One region of the uncultured Blautia sp. genome, then DNA from elsewhere that is predicted to be linked to it. Evidence: riboswitches for the same ligand, from Rfam matches in the RefSeq annotation. Region 1 holds a riboswitch; each other region holds the start of a gene.
What was found. Region 1 has a riboswitch for FMN ahead of RDS42_RS06030 (ECF transporter S component). Riboswitches for the same ligand answer to the same signal wherever they lie in the genome.

Region 1 (10,530 bases):
ACCCTGATTTCTGCCGGTCAGATTTGCATACTGTCGTTTGGACAGAAGGAACTCTGCATCAGCAAGCCGGGTATCACACTCATAGCCATAAATGAATTTTCCAAAATCGGTTTTCTGCGGATTTTCTACATAATCAATAATATCTGCAATCGCAGTAGAGATGTCCCGGCCTTTTCCTACATGCAGAGGCATCAGTCTTGTGGTTGCCATTTTCGTCACCTCCTTAACTTAGAATTTGCATCCCTATATAAAGAAATTGTGGTAGCACTTTAGTTAACTCGGCTGGACTTGTTAATTATCATTAAATTTATAACCATAGCCAATTACTGTTTTTATATACTCATGTCCCTTGCAATATGGTTTTAACCTTTTTCGTATTTGAAAAATCGTGTTTTCTACTGCGTGCAAATGGTTATTTGTGGGTTCATGCCAAATCTGTTCATAAATCTGTTCTTTTGTGAATGTGGTTTGAGGAGATTGCAGTAATAAATAAAGGACTTCAAATTCGTTTGTTGATAAATAAATTTCCTGTTGATCTAATATTGCACAATGTCGGTTAACATCAATATGTAAAGTGTGATTTGTTTGATTTAATCCCCAAAATTCTCGTGCTATTGTCCGGTCATTTGCAATCTGTTCAAGCAGCTGGGATAATTCATTAAATTTTCTTACTTCCCTCAATTTCTTATATAGATTAACAGTTATCGTACACCCATATATGTCCTTATCAAAATCAAAAATATGTGTTTCGATTGAAACAAAGCTATCATTATCAAGTGTAGGGCGCGTCCCAATATGGGTAACACCATAATATATCTTGCCACTTAAATAATATCTGCCACATACACCCCTGTCTTTGGCAAAAATGTATTTTTTGCTATTTCTATGTTTGCGGTAGGTGTCCCCACATGCTTTCCAATACCTCGGCCATGTATAACGATCCCTGTTAGTGTGTAAATAGGCTCATTTATTTTTTCTTTCATTTCAATCCTCATATAATCCCATTCATTGACAGGATAATCAAAACACAAGTTACTATAATAAAACTTGCCAGCATAAGCAGACCAGTATGCTTTTGTCTTGCTTCATTTTCCAAAGTAGCAACATATCCGCTTTTTCTCAAAGCGGTAACTATGGGCTTATACAGTAAAAATGTAATGGACGCATTTAACCCACCTTTCAATAAGTTAAATGGAAGAAAGGCAGGAAGTAACAATTCTACAACTGCTTCTCTTGGATACCCCATATAAAGTGGCGTTACCAAATAGTTCCACAACAGCATAACGATAACCGTTATTAGCCATCCCGATGCCAGACCAATCACTGCACCAGATAAAGTGTGCTTTTTTTTGTAAATGACAGATGCCGTACACGCAAAAGATAGTGTTTGTACGATATTCATAATACAACCTAATATTCCGGTATCGCTTACTGTAATCATTTCAAGGGTTGCTACAATAACAGATACAATGCAGGAAGTCATCGGCCCCCAAATAAAGCCGCCCAAAGTTACAATAACATCGGATGGATCATACTTTAAGAATAGAATAATAGGAATCCTGCCAACAACCATAGTGACATAAGTAATCGCACATAGCATACCAATAACTGTGATTCTTTTTGTTTTACTGTTCATAATTGCTTTCCTCCGTGGCAAAAAATTAACACCCAAAAGAAAAATGTCTTTCAGGTGTTAGCATTATAATTAGGCCACAGAAAAGAAAGTAACCCTCTCAAAATCTGCGGAAATCTAACCATATCTTCTTTCATCCAGACTATACTGTTGGTTTTGGAATTACACCAAATCGTGCGTTTTACGCTCGCGGACTTTACCGCCAATCGGGAATTTCACCCTGCCCCGAAGACACTTTTATTCAGTTGTTTTCCCTGCAATTATAACATCAACTATTTTGGGAAGCAATGAGTTGAAGAGAGTTCGGAAATATTTCGGAAACTTGCATTTTATGAAATGGGACTTACCATCAATTCAATTACCATGTTACTTTTACACATGAGCATTGAAGCTGATCCAGTTCGTCTTTTTCCCTGGCATAAGAGGCAGCATGATAATAAACAGGGATTGTATCTCTCAATAAAATCCCGCCAATCAAAGAAGTTATAATTGCAGAAAAAGAGCGGGGCTTCCTATGCGCCCCGCCAAATCTGCTTAACCAAATATAAAATCCTTTAAGGCACTGTTTGCCCCGCCAATGATCCCTACCAGCCATGCAGCCGCCAGAGGCAGACCGTATGGACTGATAAGAAAGGCGATCATAAGCCATGCAAGACCCGGCAAAAATCCTGCGACAAAGAACAGCACCAATGCCGCCAGAAAGATGATCCCGGAAAGAATCCCAAGTACCGCACCGGAAAGAACCACTAAAAATTTACATACCAGATAAAGAATCCCCGTAACCAGCATAAAGGGAAGTGCCAGTAATTTACCTATCAAACGCATACGCTTTGCCTCCTTTCAGAAGGGTATCTGCCCTTATAAAAATTTTACCGTGACGGCAAAAAGAAAGCAACGGCTTTCCGGCTGTTTATGAAATGTTTGCAAATCCCCGGATCAGTTTGTCCATGCCATCCCAAAGGCTGTCCAGACGGGTGCGGATGTCATCTATATCTGCGGCATAAATATTACCGGTCTCATTGGCTCGTCTGGTATATTGGTTTAAGTTATTGGAACAAATGCGGAGAAGCCGGATCATTTCCTGAATATCTCCCATATCAAGGTGAATGATGTAACCGTCTACGGCCATCTTTCGCAGATATGCCGACAGGTTGGTAATGCCAAGTTCCGCCATGCGTTCTTTTACCAGTTCGGCCTCCGCTTCGGACATGACAAATTCGACGCGGACGGATTTTTTGTTATGCCCGCCCTTCATCGTTCCAACCCTCTTTTATGAGATGAGACCTCTTGTGTTGAAACCACCGTCTTTGCTTTTTTGAGTTTTTCCCGCAGGGTGGTCTTTTCCAGCTTATCAAGATATTCCTCCAAATTTCCGGCTGTCGCATGATAGCTGCGTTTGAGGCGTTCCCGTTTTAGGATCATCATCAGCTCCGGCTCATTTTCCGGCAGATAAGTCATTGTTTTAGGTGATCCATGCTCTAGCATAAGCCGATTCATAAGCTGTCTCCGTTCCTGATAGGGAATCGTGATAACATTTCCATCCTCAAATGCAACGGCTACACTTCCGATTGGACAGGTCAGCTTTTTCATCCGTTCCACATGTTCTCTGTAATTTAGCGGATAGAGATCGCCAAATATTTTTCCGTCCCTAACTTCTTTCAAAGAGATGGCATAAGCCAAAATGGGATCATTTGTCTGTTCCTGGTAAAACCGCCACACTTTGTTTTCATGGCTGCCATCCAGATAAACTTCTCGTTCACGCAGGGTATAGGTTCCGCAGGGTCGTGACATCCAAAGAATCTGTTTATCCTCCGAACGGTCTGACACAGCCAGTTTTGAGATCAGTTCTTTATCCAGATCAAAGTCCTCTTTATAATGTTGGGTATGAAGATCTACGACACGGGAAAGAGCACCCAGAAGATCTACATCCTCAAATCTTACTCCGGCCATCAGCGTTCCCTTTCCGGCACAGGAGGGATCATCTGCCTTGCTTCATGCTCCGGTTTATCTGCTTTCAGACGATCCATCAAAGACGGCTTTGCTTCCGGCACCAGCTCCCGGATTTCTTCATCTGTCTGTCCGTCTGTCAAATCCGGGCGTACAGGAGGTTCGTTGTTCAGCCTGCCATCCAGCATATTGTAGTTGCCGGTTTGTCCTTCCTCATAAAGTTCCGCATTGCGCAGATAACTCTCCGGTGCCTGAAATGGCTGTCCGGCAAACAGAATTTCTCTTTGGGTGGTAAACTGTGCAAGGACGCCATTTTGCAGTCTCGCAAATTCTTCATACTGACGCAGGGTAAGCCCTCGTTCCAGCATTTCCGCCTGGGTATGCGCCCAGCCTTCTCCATAAAGAAAATAATACATGTCGGGCTGATCACAGACAAAGCACAGGGAGCCGTCCTGATTGTCATAGTAAGATGGCTGCATATCCTGATAATGGCAGCGTTCCTCACGCCCCAAATATACACGGTTGTCCGCACCCAGCATAGCGACCATGCCTGCGTAATTACTATGGACCGCAGAGCGGATTTCTACCAGCGGATCTGTTTGAGAAGGAATCTGTCTGCCCGGAATCTCATTTTGTTTTTCCGCTGCATCATTTCTTGGTGTCACTTCTTCATGGCTGCGTGCATCCAGCTCCGGTTGAGATGTTCCTTTCCGAACAGCACCGGGTTCCGGTTCTTTTTCTTTCACATAGTATCGGACATTTGCTGTCGTATGCTCGTTGGCTTCCTTTGCATAGTTTTCAGCATCGGCTTTGCTATCAAATTCCAACGGTTTTCCATTTTCCTTGCACCAGCTTTGTGCCGGTCCGAAAATAGAAGTGCTGCTTCGTACCGCCCATACACCATAGGTCAGTTTCTTTTCCATTCCGCATCCCTCCTTATCGTTCCTGTTGTTTGGAAGTTTGTTGCTTTTTTACCGAGTCTGCCGGTTTTGTTGCTTTTAGCTGCTGACGGAGAGAATTCTTATGCTCCGGTTCGGAATCTGTGATGTTGACATATTCGCCAATGATACAGAGCGCTTCTCCATAACTGCCGGAAGCAAATACCCGATCAGACAGTTCTTTTGCCTGTTCTTTCAGACCATGCTCCCTCAAAGTACGGGAAGCAATACCCAACAGATTAAAAATGTTCCCATCTGCTCCGATCAGTGGACAATCCGGTTTATCTGCCAACGCTTCCGGTGTTTCTATAAATCCGCCTAAATAATTCGGCACAAAGTCCGACAGCCATGTGCCGCCATAGACTTCATGGGTCTGTAAACGCCACAGGGCAAGTTTTCCTATATCCAGTTTCACATCATCAAACGGGTAAAGCAGACAGGTCAGTTCGCCGTGCTGAAAAGCAGCCACATTCCCAAACTGACTGCCATCTTTCAATATGCCTGCATTTGTCAGCATTTCATTGATTCCGTCCACCCATTCTGTCAGATCCCCGCCACAGCCCTGTAAAATCAGTCCTTCCTTATCGGGCATACGGCGAAGATCCTCCGCAGTAATCGTGTTGATATTCAAAAAATCGCCTCCTATTGTTTTTTGTTAAAATATATGTTTTGTCCGCAACTTAACCTCATTTCAAAGCACTGGAGTATTCTTATACAGATCCCTTGAAAACAGGTGCAAAAAGCCCTTGAAAATCAAGGACTTTTGGGGCTAAGTTGCGTACATATCATAGTTGGTTTTGCCGCTTCCGGCGTTTGCGTTCCCGCTCGGATTTCCGTCTTGCATAGATCCGGCAGGCAGCGGAACAATATGCCTGGCTGGTCGTAGGAAGATATGCTTTTCCGCACACAGGGCATATTTTCTGTCTCATGGAGGTGTCCTCGCCGGTAATGGCTGATTCCAGTGCTGCATCCACCGGCAGCACCGCTTTTTCAAAGTACCTGCAATAAGCGCCGGTCCACCATTTATTCAGCATATAGCAAGGACTGTCCAAAGGAAGGCAGATCTTATCCTGAGAGTCATAGTTGGCGCAAAGCTCCGTAACCAGCTTTCGGATCGCAGCCCGCTCCGAGCGGTTCAATTCCCTCTCTGCCATAACGCCTACCTTTCCGGGGCACTGCTTTGCCGGCCGCTGGAAATTCCGGTTATATCAGTAATATTCCTGGACTGTGAAAGGGCATCGGCGATAGAGTTCCGCTTTTTCTGTTTCGGTTCATGGTAAATAAAAAGTTCGTTTTTTCCAGGCACATACAACAAACCATTTTCTTCGCACCGGAAAATGTCACATTCTTTGTCGGTTGCGACGGTATAAAAGTCTTTGTAATCATAAGGTGCTTTTTGCCGATCCTGATAGGTACACAACCCTAAGTTGAAGTCACTTGCCAGCCGTTTCGATATGGCGAAAAAGTCGCCTTCTTTTTTGTGAAATTTTCGTATGGGCGTGAAGTGATAACCGCCATATTCAAAGGTTTTTCGATCACTCATTTACGCCTGCCTTTCTTTACGGGAAATTCCAGCTTGAAATTCACATATTTACCGCCGGTATCATCCAGGATCACTTCCGCATCATAGGTCTTTCCTGTTTTTTCACTGTAAAGCCCGGACATAGAAATACGGCCCTCTTTCAAAAGAGCCGCTGCCACAGACTTTGTGATGGATTTTTTCTTGCTGGAAAAGAAACGGTTATCTTTCCAAAGAGCAAATGAACATTCCCTGTTGTCGCAGAAAAAACCTTTCTTTCCTTCATATACCGGGGCTCCGCAACGAGGACATACCCCCACGGCTTCGTGTGCAGTTCCTCTGGAAGAAGGAAACAGATCCGCAAAACGTTCCTCCGGGGCAGTATGTTCTTTTACCAGCGTCCGGCTCATATCTGCAATCTGATCCATAAAAGATGTTGCCGACAGTTCGCCATGTTCCACTTGTTTCAGCATGGATTCCCATTCTGCAGTTAAGATGGGAGATTTGATATTGTCCGGCAGGACTGCGATCAGGTTCTTTCCTTTTTCCGTAGGAATGAGCTGCTTTTTCTTTCGCTGTACAAATCCGGCAGAAACCAGCTTTTCCAGTGTTGCCGCACGGCTAGCCGGAGTACCCAATCCTTTACGCTCGGCATCTTCCGGCATATCTTTCGCACCGGCCGTCTCCATAGCGGACAGCAGCGTGTCCTCCGTATAATGTTTCGGCGGTGAAGTTTTCCCTTCACGGAGACTTGCTGACACAGTTTCAAAAGTCTGTCCTTCCTTCAGCACAGGGAGAGCAGCATCTTCGTTTTCTCTATGTTCCGTTTCACTCTGCCTGATACTCATACGGTGAATCCGTTCCACCTCTTTCCAGCCGGACTGTAAGATGGTCTTTCCTTTTGCCGTAAAAGTATGTCCCTGGCAGTCTAACATAGCGGTGACCGCTTCAAACCGGTTTGCCTGCGTTGTGGCACAAAGCAGTCTGACGGCAAGCAGGGTAAGCACATCCCGCTCCCCGGAAGGAAGCTCTGACAGGTCTGTCCGTGCAATCTCCACAGTTGGGATGATGGCATGGTGGTCGGTCACTTTGCTGTCGTCTGTTACCCGGTCAATGTCCGGCTCTCCGGCGCAGCCTTTTCCAAAGGGCATATTGTCACGCAACCATAGGATCAGGGAAGCGGCGGTTGCCTGCATGTCCTTCGTCAAATACTGGCTGTCCGTTCTCGGATAGGTTGCCAGCTTCTTTTCATAGAGAGATTGCACATAATCAAGGGTCTGTTGAGCTGTATATCCAAAAATACGGTTACATTCCCTTTGCAGAGTTGTAAGGTCATAAAGACGGGGAGGCTGTACTGTTTTCACCTGCTTTTCCACAGAACGCACAAAAGCGGAGTTGTGGTCACAGTCCATACGGATTTTTTCAGCCTCGGATCGTTCCGTCATTTTTTCGCCGGAAGCAGTAAAGCCTCCGCAGGTAATTTCCGGCACATAAAAAGGCTTACTGATGAAGGATTCAATATCCGACTCACGCTGTACCAAAAGTGCCAGTGTCGGTGACATAACACGGCCGACATTTAGGGTGACACCATACAGGACAGAAAAAAGCCGGGTGGCATTGATCCCGATCAGCCAGTCGGCTCCTGCCCGGCAGACCGCCGCATCATAGAGCTTATCGTAATCACTGCCGGGATGGAGATGGTCAAAGCCCTCACGGATCGCCGCATCCTCCATACTGGAAATCCAAAGGCGTTCCATAGGCTTTTTACATCCGGCATATTCATAGACCAGACGGAAGATCAGTTCTCCTTCTCGCCCGGCGTCCGTAGCGCATACCACGGAATCCACCCGTTTGTCCTTCATCAGCCGGCACAAAAGGGCAAGCTGCGTTTTCTTATCCTTTGGCACTTCATATTTCCAGTTTTCCGGTAGGATCGGAAGATCCTCATACCGCCATTTGGCATACTGTTCTTTGTAAGCCTCCGGCTGTGCCAGTTCCAAAAGATGTCCCACGCACCAGCTCACCAGATAGCCGGAACCTTCGAGATAACCGTCTTTTCTTTCCCTTGCACCTAATACTGCTGCCAATGACATAGCAACAGAGGGCTTTTCTGCAATCACAAGTTTCATATTTTTGTAACCTCCATTTCTTACAGACTTACTTCACTGCGGTGGGGCTGCTTCGGTGCTGTGTGATCTGCCTGCTGAATCTGTGCTTTTTTATCCGATAGCCGTCCTAAAACGCTTTTTTCCTGTCCACGCTGCAGCAGTTTTGCCTCACAATCATAATACTGGACCTTATCCGAAAGACGGTCCTCCGGGGCTACCTGGGTAGCATTGACCTCCCGTACCATAGCTTCCAATTCGGAAAGCTGCATAGAACCATTATCCGGCAAAATCAGCAGCTCGTGGATCGATGACGGAAGGACATAAAAATTGGTACCGAGTAATTCAGCGACTTTTTCCAGAACGCCGTCCTGCACCGATACAGATGCACCGTTTAATTTTTCCTGATTTGTCAGGATATAAATGGGTATCATTCCTATATCCAATGGTTCTTCCCGGTTAAAGAGGTTTTCAGGTTTTACAGAGAAGATACTTTCTGCCATGACTTCTTCCATGTCATAAAGGCAGACAGGACTCCTTGCGTTTGCTGCCTGCACCGCATCTTTATGAAGCTGTTCTTTTGTGATACCCCACATCTGAATCATGCTTTCAGTAATGGCAACAGAAGCAGTCCCTTCCTCATTTGCTGCAACCTGAATCCTGTAATAAGCTGCCAGATCCCCGCAGGAAGTATAAGGTTTTCCTTTCAGATATTCCTGATTTGTTTCAGGATCGCACATCTGTACCGCCAGCATAGGACGGATGGCCTCATAGTTTTCCAGAACAGAGATGTCCAGCGGAACCCGGTTGTGATTTTCCACCTGAATCTGTGCGATCTGTTTCATCGCAGCATCTAAGGGCAGCCCTTGTTCCACCTGCTCGGCGAGTGCTTCCAGATAGATTGTTGGTGCAGACCGTTCTCCGGGAGAAAGGATCGTCAGTCCGGTCAGCAGCCGGTCGTTGCTTTTTGTTACTTCATTGATGGAAACTACTGCGTTCTGGTATTCCATAGGCAGGTATTCCTTGATATGGCTTTTTACATATTCTACAAAATTCTGATTCAATCGTTGTCCTCCTTTTTATCCGTCAGGTTTGCGTTGTGTTTGGTTTCGGGATGTTCCGTGTTCTCTTTTCCAACCTGCATAAGACACATCAGCATAACGCCGGAAGCCATCCCTCCGGCAAAGGTAAGGAAATGTAAGATCAGGTTCCACATAAGCATTCCTCCTAAAAATGGGTAAAGAAAAACGCCCACTTCAAAGTGAGCGCATCAACAGGTATCTATTTTGTTTTTGGTTTCAAGTGATCCGGCAGGACGATCTCTCCAACCGGGATTTCCCGCAGTTCCTTCTTCATCCGATGGGTAAAGCGGATCGTCTTTGCTGTACCTCCGGTTTCCCGTCCGTCATATACAGCGATCACTCGGTCGGAGTGTTCCACCATATAACGGTTTCTGTGGGAGTAGACGCTTGGGAGATATTTTTCCTGTATCACAACAACATCCGCACAAGCCTCCAGCAGTTCACGGGTTCTTGTTTTCTTATTTAGGCTGTCCAGACGCTTGCGGTAAGGGATCACTGCGATCAGCTCCAGTGCCGGGGTGGTCTGCTTTCTTTCCAGCACCAGCTCCGCAAAATACTGGTCTACGCCATCTGCAAAACCGCTCATAAAACAGGTGAACCCATCTGTAACAGCAGCATCGATCTCATGTGCCAAGGCTGTTTTTATTTTGTTGATCTCATTCTGCGGTAAATCCCTGTGTCCGGTAACACAGCAAGTTTTTCCTTTCATCGGTCATCCCTCCATCTGATAGGTAAAATTCTTCACTTTTCATATAGTAATAGATTTAATTTAGTAAGTCAACGATAATACCCTTTTTCCTTTTGCGGATAATAAAGGGGTGTAAGGTACAATCTATTACAGAATGGGAGGTGAAGGCGATGTATGAAGATTTTGTCCCGGAACGATTAGCGAAGCTGCGGACACAGAAAGGAGTTTCTGCACGCGATATGTCTTTATCGTTAGGTCAGGCAAACAACTACATCAATAATATTGAGAATAAAAAGTCACTTCCCGCTATGCAGTCTTTTTTCTACATCTGCGAATATCTGGGTGTGACACCGCAGGAATTCTTTGATGAAGGAAATACCTACCCGGAAACCTTAAAGGAATTCATTGCAGAGGCAAGACAGCTTGATCCTCAATCCATGCAATATATCCTCGGTATTATGAAAGAACTCAATAGCAGAAAGTAAGCGGTCACGGTAAAGGCCGCTTTTTTCGTGACTTTCTTTATTATATTTTATAATGTTCTCGAAATGTCCGCTCCCTATACCGATAAGTATTCAAAAACTGTTCTCCAAACAGCCTTTTTCTATTCGCCGGTAC
Region 2 (10,530 bases), on a different contig from region 1:
TCTCTGCATCCAAACCAGCAGCATTCGTTGCATAAAAATTCCACTTTATCTTTCTGTTTTTCCGACAGAGTATCCCATTTATCAAAAACCTTATTCAATCGAAAATCCGGTACCGCATAGAGGAAATCCTCCCTGTTTATTTCTTTCACAAAATCCTGGAAATCAGTAAGCACCTTTGTGGTGGAGGAAACAAAATAAAGTCCCGGATAATTTATTTTCAGATATTCCAGCAGCAGATCTGAGTGAAGGATCACTCCATTTTTTCCGTTTTGTTCAAACAGGCCGCAGAGGGCGTTGCATTTTTTATCCGAAAGATGCTCCTGCCGAAGCAAAGAGTTACTGAAGGTCAGACGGGCTGAGATCCCATGTTTCCGCATTAAGTCCAGAACCTCCTGGGGAGAATGATCTCCTTCTTCTACACGGCCGCCGCCCCAGATACAATCTGCCGGAGCTCCGTATACAGAGCCTATGTCACACCAATCGTAAAAATATTCTCTGTGTCCGCGAAATAATGGCAGAAACACACCATACAGATCATAAAACTCAAACAAACCGGGAAGATGAAAATATGCCTTTTTTGCTTTAACCATATATTTACATAGAATCCTGTCATCCTGTCTGAGGCTGACAAGTTTTTCTCCTTTCTCACCAAAAGGAAAACAACCAAAGCCTCAGCCCTGATTGTCTTCCCTTTATTTCAGCATATTATTTTCAGTCGCCTTTTAAAATCACACGGATCCTTTTATAAATAAAAAACACGATCATGGAAGTCAGTGTGTACTTAAACAGATTAAAAGGAACAATGATCATTGCCACAAACCCAAGCAGGCTGTTTACAGACGGATTTACGGCTGCCCCCATTTCAACAAATGCTTCCACAGGCATTCCAAAAGCTTTGCCATACGCCGGAAGAAGTACAAAAGCGTTCATCAGACAGGCAGCTGCAGTTGTAAGAACAGTTCCTGCTGCCATTCCCTCCACAGCATGTTTTCTGCTTTTTATATGGCGGAAACGATAGATCAGACCTGCTGGAATCACAAAGGCACAGCCAAAAATAAAGTTTGCCACATCGCCCACACCTGCAGTCATAGTTCCCTTTGTCACAAGATGTACCAGGATCTTCACCAGTTCGATCACCACACCTGCCACAGGTCCCATGGCAAAGCTTCCGATCAGAACCGGGATCTCCGAAAAATCAAGCTGATAAAACGATGGAGCCAGAAACGGAATGGGAAACTCAAAATTCATCAGTACGCCTGCCACAGCGCCCAGCATAGCGATCTGTGTCAATGTCCTTGTCCGGCTTCTCTCCATTACGTTCCCACCTCTTAAAACCTGTTCACTCATACTTTATCTCTCCTTTTCTTTTTTGAAGGTCCTGAATAACGACCTTCTTCTCAAAGAAAATTCCTCTCAGGTTGCTCCACTTTGCATACGGGACGCAGACTGCCATAAGAAAGCATATTCCGCATATATCCGGCTGTATACTGGTGGAGCGTTTTGCCGCTCAGGAAAGTTCCTGCAGCATATCATGATTTCCTGAACAGCAAAAACCCCGGGAAATATTCCCGGGGCACTGAGCACGTAAAAGCAAGCGTGTTCTTCTCTCATCCAGACTTTACTGTCGGTTCTGGAATTCCGGATACTGCCGGTCACCAGATCAACCGCTTATAGCGGGTCGCGGACTATACCGCCGGTAGGGAATTCCGCTTTCTGCCTTATGCAGATCACAGTCACCCTGCCCCGAAGAATTTCCTTTTATATGCTTTATTATACTGCCGTATAAATGTATTTGCAATACTTTTTTAACGTTCTTCCCTGAAGTACGGAAGTCCCAGACCTGCCGGAGGCTGGTGCTCCTTCTTTTTACGGAAGCTGGTAAATACAAGAACGATGATCGTAACCACATAAGGCAGAGCCTTAAATACTTCCTGCATGCTTCTTCCCAGACCCGGGATGTAAAGATACAGAATGTAGAGCGCCCCAAACAGAAACGCACCCCAGATGGCATTAATCGGTTTCCACAGTGCAAAAATAACAAGGGCAACTGCCAGCCAGCCTCTGTCTCCAAACCCATTGTCTGTCCAGGTTCCGCCTGAGTATTCCATTACAAAGTAAAGACCGCCCAGACCTGCAAGCCCTGCACCGATACAAGTGGAAAGGTATTTATATTTGGTTACGTTGATACCGGCTGCATCAGCAGTTCCCGGATTCTCTCCGATGGCACGGAGGTTCAGTCCATATCTTGTCTTAAACAGGAACACCGACAGAAGCACTGCCACGATAATACACAGGTATGTCATAAATCCATAGCTGAACAGAAGGTCTCCCAGAACCGGAATCTTGGATAATCCTGGAATTTTTGCCGTATAAGCACTTCCTGTTACTTTAACAGAAATCTGTCCCACACCTCCGGCAAGCTTGGAAATGGATCCTCCGAAGAAGTTTCCGAATCCGGTACCAAAAATCGTAAGAGCCAGACCGGTTACATTCTGATTTACTCTGAGAGTAATGGTAAGTACACTGTAGATCAGTCCGCCCAGAGCCGCTACCGTAAAAGCACATAAAAGCGAGATCAGCACTCCCACCAGTGCATTTGGATTCGGATTGTCTTTTTCATAAAAGAAAGCTCCCATCAGACCGGAGATTCCGCCCATATACATGATTCCCGGTATTCCAAGGTTCAGGTTTCCAGATTTTTCTGTCATAATCTCGCCAAGCGCCCCATAAAGAATACAGATGCCCTGGACAATTGCTTTTTGAATAAAAATAATAAGTACACTCATTGCATCTTCCTCCTATTTTTTTGCACGCTCAACTTTGTAATTAATAAAGAATTCTGCTCCGATCAGGAAAAACAGGATAATTCCAAGGATAACATCGGAAGCATTTTCATTCAGTCCGTACTGGGTTGCGATCTGCACCGCGCCCTGCTGCATAAATACGATACCGAAGGATACCGCCAGCATGATAAACGTATTAAATTTGGAAAGCCATGCAACGATGATAGCTGTAAATCCACGTCCGTCGGCTGTAGCTGTGGAAATGGTATGGCTTGCACCGCTGACAATAACAAAACCGGCAATGCCGCAGATCGCACCAGAGATCGCCATAGTACGGATAATAACCTTTTTCACCCGGATGCCTGCATATCTGGCTGTGTTTTCACTTTCTCCCACAACGGAGATCTCGTAACCATGCTTGCTGTATTTCAGATAAATAAACATTACTACCGTAAATACCAGCACGATCAGAACATTCCAGCCATACTTCTGTCCAAAAAGCTCCGGAAGCCAGCCGGCCTGTGTAGACTGATTAATGATTCCCACTGTATTGGAACCTTTTGGATTCTCCCAGAATACAATACAGAAGGTTACAATCTGCATGGCAACATAGTTTAGCATCAGGGTAAACAGCGTTTCATTTGTATTCCAGTAGGCTTTAAACACAGCCGGGATCATACCCCAAATCATACCGCCCAGCGCAGAGCATACAAACATAACAACCAGAAGAAGTACCGGAGACATTTTGTCACCTGCATAGATCATGGCTGCCGCTGCACAGGCACCGCCTACCAGGATCTGTCCCTCAGCACCGATATTCCAGAAACGCATCTTAAATGCCGGTGCAAGACCGATTGCAATACACAGAAGAATCATGGTATCACGGACAGTGATCCAGATACGGCGCTCTGATCCAAGCGCTCCGTCCCAGATAGCCTTATATACGTCAAAGGGGTTCATTCTTACCAGAAGAAAGATCACACCCGCACAGACCAGAAGTGACAGAATCAGGGCCGCAATACGAATCATAAGCCTTTTCTGCCAGCTGATCTTTTCACGCCTGGACATTTTTAAGAAAGGTTCTTTTTTCATTACTGCTCCCCTCCTTTTTCATGCTTTGTCATCAGAAGTCCAATTCCTTCTTTGGTCGCAGCTCTTCCATTTACCACACCACTGATCTTTCCGCCGCAGAGAACGGCGATCCTGTCGCAAAGAGCTAGCAGAACATCCAGATCCTCTATTACACAGATCACTGCAACTCCATGTTTTTTCTGCTCGTTCAAAAGCTTATATATGGTATGGGAAGAATTGATATCAATTCCTCTGGTGGGGTAAGCTACCATCAATATCTTCGGATTCTGGGCAATTTCACGGCCTACCAGTACTTTCTGTACATTACCTCCGGACATCTGACGGACAGGAGAAGAAATACTCGGTGTCATGATCTCCAGCTGATCCTTGATCGTAGTGGCAAGCTGTCTGGGACCTCTCCTGTCAAGCAGACCGCCCTTGCCGTTATGATAACTTCTCAGCATCATATTATCCGTCATATCCATATCGCCGACAAGTCCCATACCGATACGATCCTCCGGAACAAAAGCAAGACTTACGCCCAGTTCCTGAATCTCTACGGAATCCATTTTTGCCAGATCTTTCTGGTTTCCATCCTCATCGGTAAACAGGATTGTTCCGCTTTCGGCTGCCTGAAGTCCGGCAACTGCTTCCAGAAGCTCTTTCTGACCACTTCCTGAAATTCCGGCAATTCCAAGGATCTCACCACTGTTGACTACAAGATCCACATCATCCAGAGTTTTAACACCTTCCTTGTCCTTACAGGTAAGCCCTTTGATCTCCAAACGTTTTTGAGGATCTACAGGGTCCGGGCGATCGATATCCAGATCTACCTTTGCACCTACCATCATCTCAGAAAGGCTCTGAACATTGGCGCTTGACGTTTCCACAGTATCAATATATTTTCCCTTGCGGAGAATAGCAACACGATCCGAAAGTGCAAGCACTTCCTGAAGCTTATGCGTAATAATAATGATCGAACATCCGTCGTCTCTCATATTTCTCAGAATATCAAAAAGTCTGTCCGCTTCCTGAGGTGTAAGAACCGCAGTAGGCTCGTCAAGGATTAATATCCTGGCTCCTCTGTACAGCATTTTAACAATTTCCACCGTCTGTTTCTGAGAAACAGACATTTCGTATATCTTCTGTGACAGGTCGATATCAAATCCGTATTTATTTACAAGAGCCTGGATCTCTGCCGTAACCTTTTTCATGTTCAGCATAGCTTTTCCAGGAAGTCCCAGGATGATATTTTCCGCCGCGGTAAGAACATCTACCAGTTTAAAATGCTGATGTACCATTCCGATACCCAGCTTGTGTGAATCTTTTGGCGAACGTATAGATACTTCTTTTCCGTCTACCAGTATATGACCCTCATCCGGATAATAAATACCGTAGATCATATTCATCAATGTAGTCTTTCCACTTCCATTTTCTCCCAGGATTGCCAGAATCTCTGATTTTTTCAGTGTCAGATCCACATGGTCATTTGCCAGAACAGAACCAAAGCGCTTGGTGATCTGCTTCAGCTCAAGAGCATAATTTTCTCCCACTTCTGTCCCCTCCTTTTATGTACTGCATGGTATTTCTCAGAATAAAGCGGATAAATCCGCTTCGAAATCCCTCAATTCCTGAGGGACTTACTGCAGATTGCTCTGCTTTTTTGTATAATGGAGAATATGAAAATAATCCATCATACAAAAAAGCAGAGCTGCTGACAAGCAGCTCCGCCATCTGTATGTCTTATTCTACGATAGATGTGATTCCATCAATTGCCAGATCAAATGCCGGTGCAGAAGCATATTCAGACTCATGGAAATATCCGTCAGATACATATTCTGTTCCGTCTTTTTCATAAGTGGTAACTTCTTCGCCGTCAACAGTAAATGTAGAGGTATCGAATACATGGAGAGAACCATCAATGATCGCATCCTCAACTTCTTTTACCTTTTCTTCTGTTCCTTCTGCAATTACCTTCTCATTGAGCTCTGTAAGCTTGTCAGCGCCTTCTGCAAATCCCTTGCACCAGTCAACATCGATTGGTGTTCCATCGATCATGCTCTGTACAGCGTATGTATAATATACGCCCCAGTTAATAGATGCGGAAGTAAGAGCAGTGTTCGGAGCAACAGATGTCATATCAATATTGTAGCCTACACATGGAACGCCTGCCGCTTCACATGCAGTCGGAGCGCCTGTTGTATCTGCGTGCTGGCTGATCAGAACACAGCCGTCAGAGATCAGAGCATCTGCACACTCTTTTTCAAGGTCAAAGCTTGCCCAGCTGTTTGTATATTTTACTTCCATGGTAACAGACGGGCATACACTCTTAGCGCCAAGATAGAAAGAAGTAAATCCGGAGATAACCTCTGCATATGGGAAAGCGCCTACATAACCCATCTTCGCCTTGTCTTCTGTGATCTCGCCTGCCTCGATCATTTCGTTCAGCTTAAGTCCTGCCACAACACCGGATACATAGCGGGATTCATAAATATTAGTAAAATAGTTATGCATGTTCTCAAGTCCGCTTGCTTTTGCCTGAGTTCCTGTTGCATGACAGAACTGAACCTCCGGATACTCACCTGCTGCTTCAAGAATATAAGTCTCATGTCCGAAGCTGTTTGCAAATACGATCTGGCAGCCCTGGTCAGCCAGGTCAGCTGCTGCATCGTAACATGCCTCGTTCTCACCGATCAGAGTTTTTTCGATCACCTGGGAATCTTCCAATCCAAGATTCTTTACCATCTCATCAATACCAGCCATATGAGCTGCGCTGTAGCCCTCATTCTCATCACCGATATAAATGATACCGATCTTCAGATCTTCCTTGGCAACTCCTTCGCCTTCAGCGTATACCGGAGCAGTCATAGAAACTGCCATAGCTGCCGCAAGACCAACTGCTAATGCTTTTTTCATCCTGTTTTCCTCCATTCTCCGCAAGGTTTCATTTCTGCGGGATGCACATTTTATGAAACATAAAGAGGCACAACACCATCGGGTCCCGCCTCTTTGAAACTACCTTAATAATAGCGAAAACAGCGTAAATTGTCAATACAATCAGACAATTCTAACTATTTTTTCAGCCTAACAAATATTTTTCAGCCTATATTTTTCTTTTATTTTTCATCACACTTCTTGACTTTGCGGCGTTAAAGCGTTATACTGTAAAAGTCACATGAATAAAAATGGAATTTACAAAAAGCCATTTAAGAGGAGGATATAGAATATGAAAAAAAAGATTTTAGCAGTTATTCTTTCTGCAGCTATGGCTGCAGGAATGAGCAGCATCAGTGTTCTGGCTGCAGATGATTCTTACAATGTGGGAATCTGCCAGCTGGTTCAGCACGAAGCTCTTGACGCGGCTACTCAGGGCTTTAAAGATGCTCTTACAGATGAATTCGGTGACAAAGTAACTTTCGATGAGCAGAATGCCCAGGGAGATTCCAATACCTGTGCTACCATCATCAACAGCTTTGTTTCCAACGATGTAGATCTGATACTGGCAAATGCCACTGCCGCTCTTCAGGCTGCAGCTTCCGGCACAGCAGATATCCCCGTTCTTGGAACCTCGGTTACAGAGTACGGTGTTGCCCTTGATCTGGATGATTTTGACGGCACAGTCGGAACCAATGTTTCCGGAACCGCTGACCTTGCTCCTCTTGACCAGCAGGCAGCAATGCTTAATGAGCTGTTTCCGGATGCAGAAAATGTAGGACTTCTCTACTGTTCCGCTGAGGCAAATTCCCAGTATCAGGTAGATACGGTAAAAGCAGCTCTGGAAGAGCTTGGTTATACCTGTGAATTTTATGCATTTTCCGATTCCAATGATCTTTCTTCAGTGGCTACCACAGCAGCTTCCGAAAGTGATGTGATCTATGTACCCACAGATAATACAGCTGCATCCAACGCAGAAATTATCAACAATATCTGCCTTCCGGAAAAGGTTCCGGTAATTGCAGGTGAAGAAGGTATCTGCAGCGGCTGCGGAGTTGCCACACTTTCCATCAGCTACTATGATCTCGGTGTTGCCACAGGAAAAATGGCAGTCAAGGTTCTCAAAGGCGAAGCCGATATCTCAGAAATGCCTGTGGAATACGCTCCGAACTTTACCAAGAAATATAATCCGGAAATCTGCGAAGAGCTTGAAATCGAAGTTCCGGATGATTACGAAGCCATCAGTGCCGAATAATAAAAACGACATCTGTACCTTATTAACCACAGCAATCCCCTATAAAATATATGATATACGAACCATAACCAGCGGGAAAGGAATCTCCTTTCTCGCTGGTTATGTTACACAGGAGGAATCCCAATGGAAATTATGAGTTTGATCAACGCACTGCCGGGAGCCGCTGCCCAGGGACTGATCTGGGGCATCATGGCCATCGGCGTATACCTTACCTTCCGCATTCTGGATGTGGCCGACCTGACAGTAGACGGTACTATGTGTACCGGAGGCGCCGTCTGCATTATGATGCTTATGAGCGGACACAATATCTGGGTGTCCATGCTGGCCGCTACCGGCGCCGGTATGCTGGCAGGACTTGCAACCGGAATTTTTCATACTGTCATGGGCATCCCTGCTATCCTTGCAGGTATCCTGACTCAGCTTGGACTTTATTCCGCCAATCTGAAGATTATGGGAAAAGCCAATCAGGCTGTCAATGCCAGCAAGTATGATCTTCTGGTGTCTCTTCGCAATGTAAAAGGCGTTCCCCTGAATCAGAACACCATCCTGATCGTTGCAGTTTTTATCGTGGCGCTCATCGCCATCCTGTACTGGTTCTTCGGAACAGAAATCGGCTGTTCCCTCCGTGCCACCGGCTGTAATCCAAATATGTCCAGAGCACAGGGCATCAACACCGATTTCAGCAAGGTACTGGGACTTATGATCTCCAATGGTCTTGTGGCTCTTTCCAGTGCTCTTCTGGCACAGTATCAGGGATTTTCAGACGTAAATATGGGACGCGGTGCAATTGTCATCGGACTTGCTGCCGTAATCATCGGAGAAGCCATCTTTGGCAAAATCTTCCGAAATTTTGCCCTCCGCCTTTTCAGCGTAGCTCTGGGTTCCATCCTCTACTATCTTGTCCTTCAGGCTGTGATCTGGATGGGAATTGACACGGATCTTCTGAAACTGCTGTCTGCCCTTGTGGTAGCTGTCTTCCTTGCTGTTCCGTACTGGAAGGCAAAATATTTTGCAAAACCGACAAAACGCGGAGGTAATACAAATGCTTGAACTGAAAAACATATATAAAACCTTCAATCCCGGCACCATCAATGAAAAGCTTGCCCTGAACGGTCTTTCCCTTACCCTGAAAGAAGGTGACTTCGTAACAGTCATCGGAGGAAACGGCGCAGGAAAATCCACCATGCTGAACGCGGTGGCCGGCACATGGCTGGTAGATGAGGGACAGATCCTCATTGACGGAACAGATGTAACCAAACTTTCTGAGCATAAAAGAGCAGCATACCTTGGCCGTGTATTCCAGGATCCTATGACAGGAACCGCAGCCACTATGGGAATTGAAGAAAATCTTGCTCTGGCAAAACGCCGCGGCAAAAGACGTTCTCTCCTTCAGGGCATCACTCGTAAAGAACGCGAAGAATACAAAGAACTGCTGAAGGTTCTGGATCTTGGACTTGAGAATCGTCTTACTTCCAAAGTAGGGCTTCTCTCCGGCGGTCAGCGGCAGGCTCTCACGCTTCTTATGGCTACTCTGAAAAAGCCCAAGCTTCTTCTTCTGGATGAGCATACTGCTGCCCTTGATCCTAAAACAGCGGCAAAAGTCCTGGAAATCACCGATATGATCGTAAACCGCGATCATCTTACTACTATGATGATCACTCACAATATGCAGGATGCTATCAATCACGGAAATCGTCTTATTATGATGATGGAAGGAAAGATCATACTGGATATCGAGGGAGAAGAAAAGAAAAAACTGACCGTAAGAAATCTTCTGGATCAGTTTGAAAAAGCAAGCGGACAGGAATTTTCCAACGATTCCGCCCTGCTTGGATAAATTCCTAAACTTAAATCATCTTCTGAAAAATGAAGGCTGCCGGAGCTTGATCGCTTCCGGCAGCCTTCATTCTGCATAAATCCTTCTTATATTTATTTATTTGATTCCTTTCATGGAAAGGCTGATACGTTTTTTCTTCATATCTACTCCAAGCACCCGAACATCTACCACATCTCCCACACTGACAGCTTCCAGCGGATGTTTGATATATTTTTCACTGATCTCGGAAATATGCACCAGTCCGTCCTGATGAACTCCGATGTCTACAAAAGCACCGAAATCAATAACATTACGAACCGTTCCCTTCAGGATCATTCCTTCTTTCAGGTCTTTCATATCAAGGACATCTGTGCGAAGTACCGGTCTCGGCATTTCCTCTCTTGGATCACGAGCCGGTTTTTCCAGTTCCTTTACGATATCCCGAAGAGTAATCTCTCCTACCCCAAGCTCTTCTGCCAGCTTTTTGTAGTCTTTGATCTTACGGGAAATTCCTGCAAGCTTTCCTGCCATGATATCCTCTGCAGTAAATCCCATTGTCTCCAGAAGCTTCTGAGCTGCCTCGTAGCTCTCCGGATGAACGCTTGTTGCATCCAGTGGATTCTTTCCTCCGGTAATACGTGTAAAGCCTGCACACTGTTCAAAGGCCTTCG
Region 3 (10,530 bases), on a different contig from region 1:
TGCAAATTCTGAGGCGGGGATGATTTTAGGATAGTCATAGTGATAGAGGTAATCCACTTTCCTAACCCCATCTGTACAGTAAAGTTCTCAAGTCCAGTTGTACAAAGCGCTACTGCACGAGGAACCAGATGGAATGCATCTCCACTTCCTAAAAGAACTGCCATAATTCCAAACATGGTAAACTGTCGGTTTCCTTTGCCTTTGCGGATTATTTATAGATTTTACTGTGGAAGATTTTGCATAAAGTGTTTTCCGTGCTTGTGTGTACCATTATCTGATATCAAAGCAGTACAGGGTGATTCCGGCCATGCACAGGTCAATATGATTACGGATGCGTACTCTCATATTCCGGATGATGACCAAAGGAAAAATGCAGAGCTTTTTAAAGAAGCATTTTATGAGAAAAAGAATCTGAATCCAGAGAGGCGGGCGTTGCTCAATTCGTTGGCGAAAACGATGAAGTAATGAAAAATAGTGAAAAAATAGTGTAATTTTAGTGAAAAAAACAATTCGTAAAACGATATAATATATGGATGAAATGAGGATATTTATTGTGTATACGGATATTCTATCTCCATCAAATCTATCGAGATCTCCATCATTTGATGATAGAATGATGGAGATAAATCTGAAATGAAGGAGATTCCTATGAGAGACTTTGATTTTATTGTAAGTCCTGCAAAGTTGTTAACACCTGAAATTGTTCAGATGGTTAGCAGCATCCATGAACATAAAGGCAAACAGGAATTATTTCTCGAAGCCAATGTAGATGAATTGAAAACACTCTTAGAAGTTGCATTGATTCAGAGTACGGGAGCATCCAACCGAATCGAAGGTATATTTACAAGCGATAAGCGTTTGGAAGAATTGGTAAGTCAAAAAGCAGAACCCCGCAACCGATCTGAGCAGGAAATTGCTGGTTATCGTGAAGTACTTTCCACAATTTACGAAGGTTATGAATATATCAACCCAAGACCGAACATTATTTTGCAGTTACATTGAGATCTGTACTCCTATTCACAGGGGGCTGCTGGTGGAAGTTATAAGAATTCCGATAATGTAATTGCAGAAACAGATGCCGAGGGTCATCAGAAGGCACGTTTTATTCCAGTTCCCGCATTTCAGACTGATGAAGCAATGGAAGAACTTTGCGCTCGCTTCCTTGAAGCATGGGAAGCTGACCGCATTGATAAACTGGTTTTGATTCCCATGTTCATTCTGGACTTTCTGTGTATCCATCCTTTCAATGACGGAAATGGTAGGATGAGCCGTTTGCTCACTTTATTGCTTTTTTATAAGGCGGGATACATCGTTGGAAAATATATCAGTATGGAAATGTTGATTGAAAAGACAAAGGAAACATATTATGAAGCCCTTCAAGCAAGTTCTACTGGCTGGCATGAGGGAGAAAACAGCTATGAGCCTTTTGTTAAATATTATCTGGGTATCATGTTGAAAGCATACAATGAATTCGAAAGCCGTGTAGAGCATTTGAAGCATCGGAGTCTTTCTAAGCCTGATAGAATTAAAGCGGTTATTGATAACAAGGTTGGCAAAATTACAAAGAAAGAAATCATGGAGCTTTGTCCTGATATAAGCAAAATTACCGTGGAAAGGACTTTGACGAATCTGGTTAAGAGTGGGTATATCGCAAAAGTTGGTGCAGGTCCATCTACTGGTTATGTCCGTGTTTAAAAATATGAAAGCAGCTTATAAATTTAAAGTGTCCTTGACAAAGGGTACACTTTACAGGTGAAATCTAAATCGAAGTTTGTCTTGCTGTGTTCAAATCACAAAAAGGTCATCGTTTCACGATTATGGTAAAACGATGATCTTTTTTATTTCTTCCAATAACAGATTAGCAACAGGAGTGAATATTTGATATTTTTTCCATATAACATACATTTTTGTGTGGAGAGGTGGTGTGATCGGACGGAAGCATAAATCACTTTCTGCATTTGTTTCTACTAACTTTTCAAAGGTAAGCTCAACCCCCAGCCCTTCACGGACAAAAACGGCACCGTTATTGCAGAGATTAAATGTCGCTAATATATTAAGTCGGTCAAGGTTATCGGAACACCAACGGGGTAAATCCATTTTAGCAGACTGTTCCGAACAAAAAATAGGAATATCCAATAAATCATCAAAGGCAATAGCCTCTTTTGCGGCTAATGGATTGTCCTTTCTCATCAGAACACCCCATGTATCGTATTCAGGCACTTCAAGATAATTGTATTTTGATAAATCGGGCGGTTCTACTATAAATGCCATATCCAGAAGTCCACGGTCTAATCGTTCTGTTACCTGTTCGGTATCACCGCTGGTAACATGATAATGGATATTGGGATAAATGCTGCTTAACTTTTTTACAGCACGGGCAAGATATTTTACAAGATAGGATTCTGCACAGCCAATATAAATATCACCTCCTGTGATATCATCCATTGCCTGAAATTCGTTTGTGATTTTGTCAGCCATGGCCAGTAAATCTTCTGCTCTTTTTCGCAGAAGCATACCCTCATCAGTAAGACTGACGCTTGTGCTGCCACGCTTAAATAGTTTTTTGCCAAGCTCTTGTTCCAGATCTTTCATCTGTTTAGACAGCGTTGGCTGTGTAACATGAAGTCTTTCAGCAGCCCTTGACATATTTCCTTCACGTGCAATTTCAAGAAAATAACGAAGTACACGAATTTCCATAGTACACCTCCAACCTTTTTTATTATCCTATACTCAAATGATATTCCTGTCAAGAATATCGTGATATGAATTATAAGTATTAGATATATCGTTTGAAGCATGTATAATTTAAGCAGGAGGTGCAGACAGATGGCAGAAGCAAATGACAAATATGGAATAATTTATCAGAATCTTGTGGACGCAGGCTGTAATCAGAAAACAATCCAGTGTTGCATGAAACTGGCACAAGAAAACAATGTAGAAGCGCTGTTATCACAGTTATGTATGTATAGAAAACATTTAATGGAACAGACACATATTTATCAGGATAACATAGATTGCCTGGATTATTTGATCTACTCGTTAAAGAAATCTAATGAAAATAGATAAGGAGAATGTAAATGACAGATTATAAAATTATTCAAACAATTAACGGACCGGAAGATGTAAAAAAATTGTCTATGGAGCAGCTGGAGGAACTTGCTTCGGAAATCAGAGAGGCATTGTTTAACCGGCTGACTAAAATCGGCGGTCACTTTGGTCCAAATTTCGGTATGGTGGAGGCAGAGATTGCCATGCATTATGTTTTCTCTTCGCCTAAGGATAAGTTTATATTTGATGTATCTCATCAGAGCTATCCTCATAAGATTTTGACCGGAAGAAAGAATGGATATATTTCCGATGAGCACTTTTCAGAGGATTCCGGTTATACAAATCCGGAAGAAAGTGAACATGACTTCTTCAATGTAGGTCACACTTCGACCTCAGTTTCTTTAGCTACGGGTCTGGCTAAGGCGAGAGATATAAAAGGAGATAAAGAAAATATTATTGCAATTATTGGTGATGGCTCCCTCTCAGGCGGTGAAGCACTAGAGGGATTGAATGTAGCTGGATCAGAGATTAACTCCAATTTAATTATTATAGTAAATGATAATGAGCAGTCGATTGCCGAAGTACATGGCGGAATGTATAAAAATCTTGCCGAATTAAGAGAGACAGGCGGAACTGCTTCCAATAATCTCTTCAAAGCGTTTGGATTAGATTATATATATGAGGAAAACGGCAATGACATAGCATCACTGATTTCCTTATTCCGCAAGGTGAAAGATACGGATCATCCAATCGTAGTCCATATCCATACACAAAAAGGAAAGGGATATGAGATTGCTGAAAAAGACAAAGAGGGATGGCATTGGTGTATGCCATTTGACCGTGAAACAGGCAAACCAACAATCTCTTTTGGCGATGGAGAAGATTATACATCTATCACTGCTGAGTATATTATGCGAAAAGCAAAAAGTGATTCTGAGCTTCTTGTGATTACTCCTGCTATGCCGGGCAGTGCAGGCTTAAATCAGGAACAGCGAAAGGAGCTTGGATTGCAGTATGTGGATGTAGGGATTGCGGAAGAACAGGCGGTTGCCATGGCATCTGGTGCTGCAAAAAACGGTGCGAAGCCGCTTGTGGTTACAAACACAACCTTTATTCAAAGAGCGTATGACCAGATTTCCCATGATGTATGTATTAACAATAGTTCTGTCACGATTCTCTTAAACTACAATTCTTTTGATAGTTTGACAGATGTTACGCATCTTGGAATTTTTGGACTGGCGGCATACACGAATGTTCCGAATCTGGTAGTGCTTGCACCTACCTCAAAAGATGAATACCTTTCTATGCTTGATTGGTCAGTTGATCAAAGGGAACATCCTGTTATGATTCTCATCCCCGGAAATCAGGTAACCTATCGTGAAGCAGATAAGGATTTTGACAGACTGAATCATTTTAAAGTGGAAGAAGCTGGTGAAAAGGTTGCAATTCTGGCACTTGGTGATTTTTATCAGCGTGGTGAACAGCTCAGTGCAAAAATAAAAGCAGAACTTGGCTTTACGCCGACATTGATCAATCCTCGTTTTGCTTCTGGTATTGACAAAGAATTACTGGAAAGTCTTTCCGAAAGACATCAGATGGTAATAACCATGGAAGACGGTATTTTAAGCGGCGGTTTTGGCGAGAAAATAGCTTCCTTCTATGGTAGTTCTGATATGAAAGTGAAAAATTACGGACTTGATAAGAAATTTTATGACCGATATGACCCAAATGAATTACTGAAAGAGGTTGGTATGACACCGGTTCAGATTATTGCGGATATTTGCAATCAGATAAAATAGAAATTGGGAGGCTGGAAGTAGTGACACCAGAATTGTAATTCCGGGTTCAAGCAATACTGATCACATCATGGAGAACACGCAGTTGTATGATTTTGAATTAACTGACGAAGAGATGGAGCAGATTGAGGCTTTGGAAAAAAATGAGAAGCATGACTGGTACTAAGATTGAAGAATAAAAAGATAAGGTGATGGAAATGAAGATATTAGTATTAAATGGAAGTCCACATCCACAGGGAAGTACAAAAGATATGGTTAATGCATTTAAGAAAGGAGCTGAGAGTGCAGGACATATCGTTGATGTGGTGGATGTATGCAAAAAGAAGATAGGTGGGTGTTTGGCATGTGAATACTGTCATAGCAAAGGACACGGTGAGTGTATTCAGAAGGATGATATGCAGGAAGTATATAATCTTTTGAAAGAAGCAGAAATGCTTGTTATTGCATCGCCCATTTATTATCACGGCATATCCGGTCAGCTAAAATGTGTAATCGACAGATTTTATTCTGCGGCATATCCGAGAGGACCGAAGAATTTGAAAAAAGTTGCCATGATACTTAGCTCCGGAGATGCTAATATGTATGAGGGTGCTCTTTTCTCGTTCAAAGGAGACTTTCTGGATTATCTTGGACTTGAAAACATGGGTGTGTTTACAGCACATGGGTCTGAAAACAAGAGCGAGAAAAAGAGAGAAGAACTAAGGGCGTTCGGGGCATCGCTGCGTTAGGTAAATTCCATTTGGCGAGATGTCGATAGACCATAAAATTGTTTTTTTCTAAAGCAGACTATTGATTGTATTTATATTAAGTTTTCAACAACAATGTAACCATTGAAATTACATCTGTTTTTTGATATGATTACTGTCAAAGAGAGGTGTTTATAATGCAGATTTCAAGCAGATTTACAATGGCAATCCATATGTTTGCCTGTATAGATACATTTTCAGATCAGAAGATGACTAGTGATTTTATGGCAGCAAGCATTGGAACTAATCCGGTGATTGTTCGTAAAATATTGCAACAATTAAAGGCTGCTGGTCTTATTGAAGTTGCAAGAGGGACAGGCGGTGTGACAATTACCAGACCATTGGAGCAGATTACATTCCTTGATGTGTATAAAGCAGTGGAATGTGCACCAGATGAAGAACTGTTTCATTTTCATGAGAATCCCAATCAGAAATGTCCGGTAGGAAAGAATATTCACCATGTTCTTGATAAGAGACTGTTAGAAGTACAGAAGGCAATGGAGGAAAAACTTTCAGAAATGACACTTGCTGATGTGAAAAAAGATATTGCAGTGTATACAGAGGAAGAGTAGCCTACAGAAGGCTTCGGATGAGTGATTATACCATCACAATTTCCGGAGCCTTTTTGTTTTTCATAATCAATGTAAAATCTTCAAAAGGAGTTGTAACAAAAAAGTTACAAAAAGCTTGATGTAACTATTGACATTACATTAAACGAATGATATTGTATAGCTACAAGATGTAATAATCATTGTTACAACATATCAAGGAGGTAATTTAAAATGCAGAAAGTAGTAGAATTTTTACAGAAAAACCCGGTTCAGTATTTAGCAACCGTCGGAAGAGATGGAAAGGCAAAATGCCGTCCATTCATGTTCTGTTTTGAGCAGGACGGAAAGCTTTGGTTCTGTACTAACAACACAAAGGATGTTTACAAGGATATGTTAGCAAATCCTGAAGTAGAAGTATCAGTATCTTCCCCTGAATACGCATGGATTCGCCTTCATGGCAAAGCAGTATTTGAGGACAACAAGAGTGTAAAGGAAGGATGCATGAACAATCCTATCGTTAAGGGACAGTATCAGACAGCAGATAATCCTATTTTTGAGGTATTCTATCTTGAAAATCCGCATGGTTTAATCGCAGATTTCTCTGGAAATCCACCTTATGAATTTTAAAGATAATTAACAGAAAAAATTACAGTCTTCGGGGCAAGGTGTAATTCCTGACCGGCAGTATAGTCTGCGAGCAAAAGCTGATATGGTGCAATTCCATAACCGACGGTAAAGTCCGGATGAGAGAAGATATGATAAAACAAGTCCCGCAGGGAATCCCGTCCTGCGGGCTGTTTTAAATTCAGGCATATCTCACAAAAAGGAGATTTATGAGTAACAATACAGCAACTATTAAAACAAGAAAAAATTTAGTTTCTACAAGAACGATAACAATGACAGCTCTACTGGCAGCTATATCATATGTGTTGGCATTTTTAGAGTTTCCGGTTCCTTTGAGTCCATCATTTGCACGAATGGATCTGTCAGATTTACCTGCACTGATTGGGACGTTTGCGTTTGGACCGGTTACAGGAGTGATGATAGAATTGATAAAAAATATATTACAGCTTCTGTCAACATCAACAGGAGGAATTGGTGAACTTGCCAATTTCCTAATGGGGGCATCCTATGTACTGGCTGCCGGTTTTATATACAAATACAAAAAGACTAAGAAAATGGCGAGGTGGGCATGTGTTATTTCAAGTGTGGTTATGGGAATAGCGGCAGCGATTGCAAATTATTTTATTCTACTTTCACTGTTTGAAACATTTATGCCTCTGGAGCAGCTGATTGCATCATTTGGCGAATTTCTGCCATTTATTAAGACTAAGCTGGACGTTGTTCTATTCAATGCATTGCCGTTTAATATCTTAAAAGGCTTGGTAATTGGAGCAATTACCATGATGATATATAAAAAACTTACACCGATACTGAAAGGAGAGACTTTGAAATGACAAAAATGGATTATCTTGAACTTCTGGTGGATGAAATTCATTCAACAACAGTTGCAACGATAGGTTCAGATGGACATCCTCAGACAAGAATCATAGATATGATGTACTATGATGAAGAAGGTGTGTATTTCCTTACAGCAACGGGAAAAACATTTTATGACCAGTTAATGGAGCAGCAGTATGTGGCAATATCCGCAACAAAAGACAAAATTGCGGTGTCTCTGCGTGGAAAAATAAAGAACATCGGAAAAAAGAATCTTGATATTATGTTTGAAAAAAATCCATATATGAAGAAAATCTATCCGGGAGATACGAAAGACGCAATCGAAGTGTTTCGGCTGTATGAGGCACAGGGAGAGTATTTTGATATCAGCAATCCATCAAATATTGTGAGGGATACTATAACAATTGGAAAAACCGAGGCAGTTCAGACAGGGTATTTTATTGGAAAAGAATGTATTGGATGCAAACTGTGTTACTCTGTATGTCCGCAAAAATGCATTGATATATCTTCAGTTCCGGTTACTATCAACCAGAATCATTGTCTGCATTGCGGAAGATGTGCAGAAATTTGTCCGAAGCAGTGTATTGAGAAAAGAGGTTCATTATGATTTTTAAGAAAATCAGAAAAGGGTATGCTGACTGGAGAAACTTTTTATGTAGTACTCCGGCAAGGGATTATGTATTCCAAAAGGATGCATATGAAGACCAGATTGACAGGGCAGCAAAGAATATAAGAAATACAGACTGTGTTATAATCGGGGCAGGAGCCGGGGCATCGACAGCTGCGGGAATCCAATATGGTGGTAAAAGGTTTACAGACAATTTTGCAGAATTTATAAAAAAATACGGTGAGTACTACATGACAGATATGTATGCAGCCGGATTTTATCCATATCCGTCTGAGGAGGCAAAGTGGGGATACTGGTCAAAACATGCATTGATGAACCGCTTTGATCCTCCGGCATTGCCGCTTTATACAGAGCTTTATGATCTTGTAAAGAATAAAGAATATTTTGTACTTACAACCAATGTGGATCATCAGTTTTATAAAGCGGGATTCGATGAAAAAAGAATATTTGCAACACAGGGAGATTATGGGAAAATCCAGTGCCAGAAAGCCTGTCATTCAAAGACTTACGATGCAAAAGACCTGTTTCGTAAAATGGATAAAGCAAGAAGAGACTGCCTGATTCCATCAGAACTTGTACCAAAATGTCCGGTGTGTGGCGGCAATATGGCTATGAATCTCCGTTGTGATAATTATTTTGTGGAAGATGAAGCGTGGCATGAGGCAGCCGACAGGTATGCGGGGTTTCTGGAACAGCATAAAGATAAAAAGGTTGTTCTTTTGGAACTTGGAGTTGGATTTAATACGCCGATTATTATACGTTTCCCTTTTGAAAAGATGGTGAGGGAGAACTCGTCTTATAGTTTGATACGCCTGAATATGGATGAAGCGGTAGTTCCGGAAAGCTTCGGGGAACGTGCAATCGGTATTGGCGGTGATATGGCAAAGGCAATTACTGATATAAGGGGGCTGGTATTATGACACAGGATGAGCAAAGAGAATATCTGATTCAGTATCTTTTAAAAGAAGAAATACCGTTTGGCAGACAGAACATTCCTACGGATAAGCAGGGGCAGGAAAATCTGCTCCGCTCACTTATGAATGTCAGACCGCCAAGACCAATCAGTAATGATTTTTTGAAAATACAGGATGAGTATCTTACAGAAAGAAATATAGAGCGTGGAATCACAGATGTTGACACGCTTGCACCTGTAAAATCCGATTCGAGATTATATATCTGGCAAGGGAATATTACCACTTTGAAATGTGATGCGATCGTGAATGCGTGTAACTCACAGATGCTTGGTTGTTTTTCACCGATGCATGCCTGTATTGATAACTTTATTCATACTTATGCTGGAATGGAACTTCGTCTGAAAATGCATGAAATTATGGCAAAGCAGGGGCATGAAGAAGAGACCGGCAAAGCAAAGATAACATCGGGATACAATCTTCCGACAAAATATATTCTTCATACGGTAGGACCTATTATACAATGGAAAGTCACAAAAGAAGATGAAGACCTGTTGGCAAGCTGCTACACAGAGTGCCTAAAGCTTGCAGCGGATACTGGTGTGGAATCTATTGCATTCTGTTGTTTGTCTACAGGTGTATTCCGTTTTCCACAGCAACGAGCTGCCGAGATTGCAACGAGCACTGTAAAGCAGTATCTTAACAAAGACAGCAGAATAAAAAAGGTAATCTTTAATGTGTTTAAGGATGAAGATTTAAAAATATACAGTGGATTGTTATAAACGTCTGTTGAAATATCCGATAAATCTTATTGTACTGTTACTGCCTGAGAATGTGATTTATATTGGAATCCGATGTTAAGTGAAAGAATGGTGGGAAGAACGAGAATATTATTAAAAAAGTGGACAGTTCACCAATTGGGGGCTGTCCACTGAGAGGACGGCGGTTAGTCACCGCCTCCTACTCAATTTTTAACAGGAAATATTAAAGTTCAAGTGAATCTTCTGCATCAACCCACATCTGTAAATTTCCATCAAGATATAATCTTGCATATTCCAGTGGTTCGTCAATAGCAAGTGTATTTAATGCACAGTCTGATCCAGGCGTGGTTTTTAAGTCCTTCTCAGTTTCCCAGCAGTCAATGCGAAGCATATAGCCGGCACTGGTATAAACATCAATACTGTTGCATTGTGGATTATATTCTGCAAATATTGTTCTCATCGTATCTTATCTCCTTATCGATCAATAAATCATCAGTTACAAAAATCAGAAGCATTTCAATCAGTTCACCATGTCACTTTTATTTTGTGTTATACTGTTTTATATGATTTTCTTGCCCTTGTATTTTCCCTTATCAGAGTTTGTAAACACTGGCGGGACGATATAACA

Region 2: another riboswitch for FMN. It lies ahead of RDS42_RS03330 (ECF transporter S component); the one in region 1 lies ahead of RDS42_RS06030 (ECF transporter S component).
Region 3: another riboswitch for FMN. It lies ahead of RDS42_RS05770 (ECF transporter S component); the one in region 1 lies ahead of RDS42_RS06030 (ECF transporter S component).

Annotation. Positions count from the first base shown of each region.
Region 1 is NZ_CABVDF010000055.1:1,971-12,500, forward strand. It holds gene RDS42_RS06020 (relaxase/mobilization nuclease domain-containing protein) at 1-210, opposite strand, end outside; gene RDS42_RS14995 (riboflavin kinase) at 292-867, opposite strand; gene RDS42_RS06025 (riboflavin kinase) at 825-983, opposite strand; gene RDS42_RS06030 (ECF transporter S component) at 992-1,636, opposite strand; FMN riboswitch at 1,755-1,870, opposite strand; gene RDS42_RS06035 (CD1845 family protein) at 2,168-2,458, opposite strand; gene mobC (plasmid mobilization relaxosome protein MobC) at 2,544-2,888, opposite strand; gene RDS42_RS06045 (hypothetical protein) at 2,885-3,583, opposite strand; gene RDS42_RS06050 (DUF4316 domain-containing protein) at 3,583-4,503, opposite strand; gene RDS42_RS06055 (hypothetical protein) at 4,517-5,149, opposite strand; gene RDS42_RS06060 (cysteine-rich VLP protein) at 5,304-5,672, opposite strand; gene RDS42_RS06065 (hypothetical protein) at 5,678-6,061, opposite strand; gene RDS42_RS06070 (DNA topoisomerase 3) at 6,058-8,166, opposite strand; gene RDS42_RS06075 (DUF5688 family protein) at 8,187-9,206, opposite strand; gene RDS42_RS06080 (DUF3789 domain-containing protein) at 9,203-9,358, opposite strand; gene RDS42_RS06085 (SLOG family protein) at 9,424-9,933, opposite strand; gene RDS42_RS06090 (helix-turn-helix domain-containing protein) at 10,083-10,397, shown strand; gene RDS42_RS06095 (deoxyuridine 5'-triphosphate nucleotidohydrolase) at 10,517-10,530, opposite strand, start outside.
Region 2 is NZ_CABVDF010000021.1:10,766-21,295, reverse strand. It holds partial or broken gene RDS42_RS03335 (hypothetical protein) at 1-590, opposite strand, end outside; gene RDS42_RS03330 (ECF transporter S component) at 712-1,347, opposite strand; FMN riboswitch at 1,596-1,755, opposite strand; gene RDS42_RS03325 (ABC transporter permease) at 1,806-2,786, opposite strand; gene RDS42_RS03320 (ABC transporter permease) at 2,799-3,875, opposite strand; gene RDS42_RS03315 (ABC transporter ATP-binding protein) at 3,875-5,407, opposite strand; gene RDS42_RS03310 (BMP family ABC transporter substrate-binding protein) at 5,598-6,770, opposite strand; gene RDS42_RS03305 (ABC transporter substrate-binding protein) at 7,081-8,043, shown strand; gene RDS42_RS03300 (ABC transporter permease) at 8,167-9,093, shown strand; gene RDS42_RS03295 (ABC transporter ATP-binding protein) at 9,086-9,880, shown strand; gene RDS42_RS03290 (Tex family protein) at 9,977-10,530, opposite strand, start outside.
Region 3 is NZ_CABVDF010000051.1:4,722-15,251, forward strand. It holds partial or broken gene RDS42_RS14910 (hypothetical protein) at 30-212, opposite strand; partial or broken gene RDS42_RS14915 (Fic family protein) at 634-1,695, shown strand; gene RDS42_RS05735 (LysR family transcriptional regulator) at 1,816-2,697, opposite strand; gene RDS42_RS05740 (hypothetical protein) at 2,827-3,066, shown strand; gene RDS42_RS05745 (1-deoxy-D-xylulose-5-phosphate synthase) at 3,078-4,847, shown strand; partial or broken gene RDS42_RS14920 (aldo/keto reductase) at 4,876-5,010, shown strand; gene RDS42_RS05755 (flavodoxin family protein) at 5,042-5,572, shown strand; gene RDS42_RS05760 (Rrf2 family transcriptional regulator) at 5,728-6,162, shown strand; gene RDS42_RS05765 (pyridoxamine 5'-phosphate oxidase family protein) at 6,373-6,768, shown strand; FMN riboswitch at 6,789-6,900, shown strand; gene RDS42_RS05770 (ECF transporter S component) at 6,975-7,598, shown strand; gene RDS42_RS05775 (4Fe-4S binding protein) at 7,595-8,209, shown strand; gene RDS42_RS05780 (hypothetical protein) at 8,206-9,150, shown strand; gene RDS42_RS05785 (protein-ADP-ribose hydrolase) at 9,147-9,923, shown strand; gene RDS42_RS05790 (DUF6061 family protein) at 10,126-10,362, opposite strand.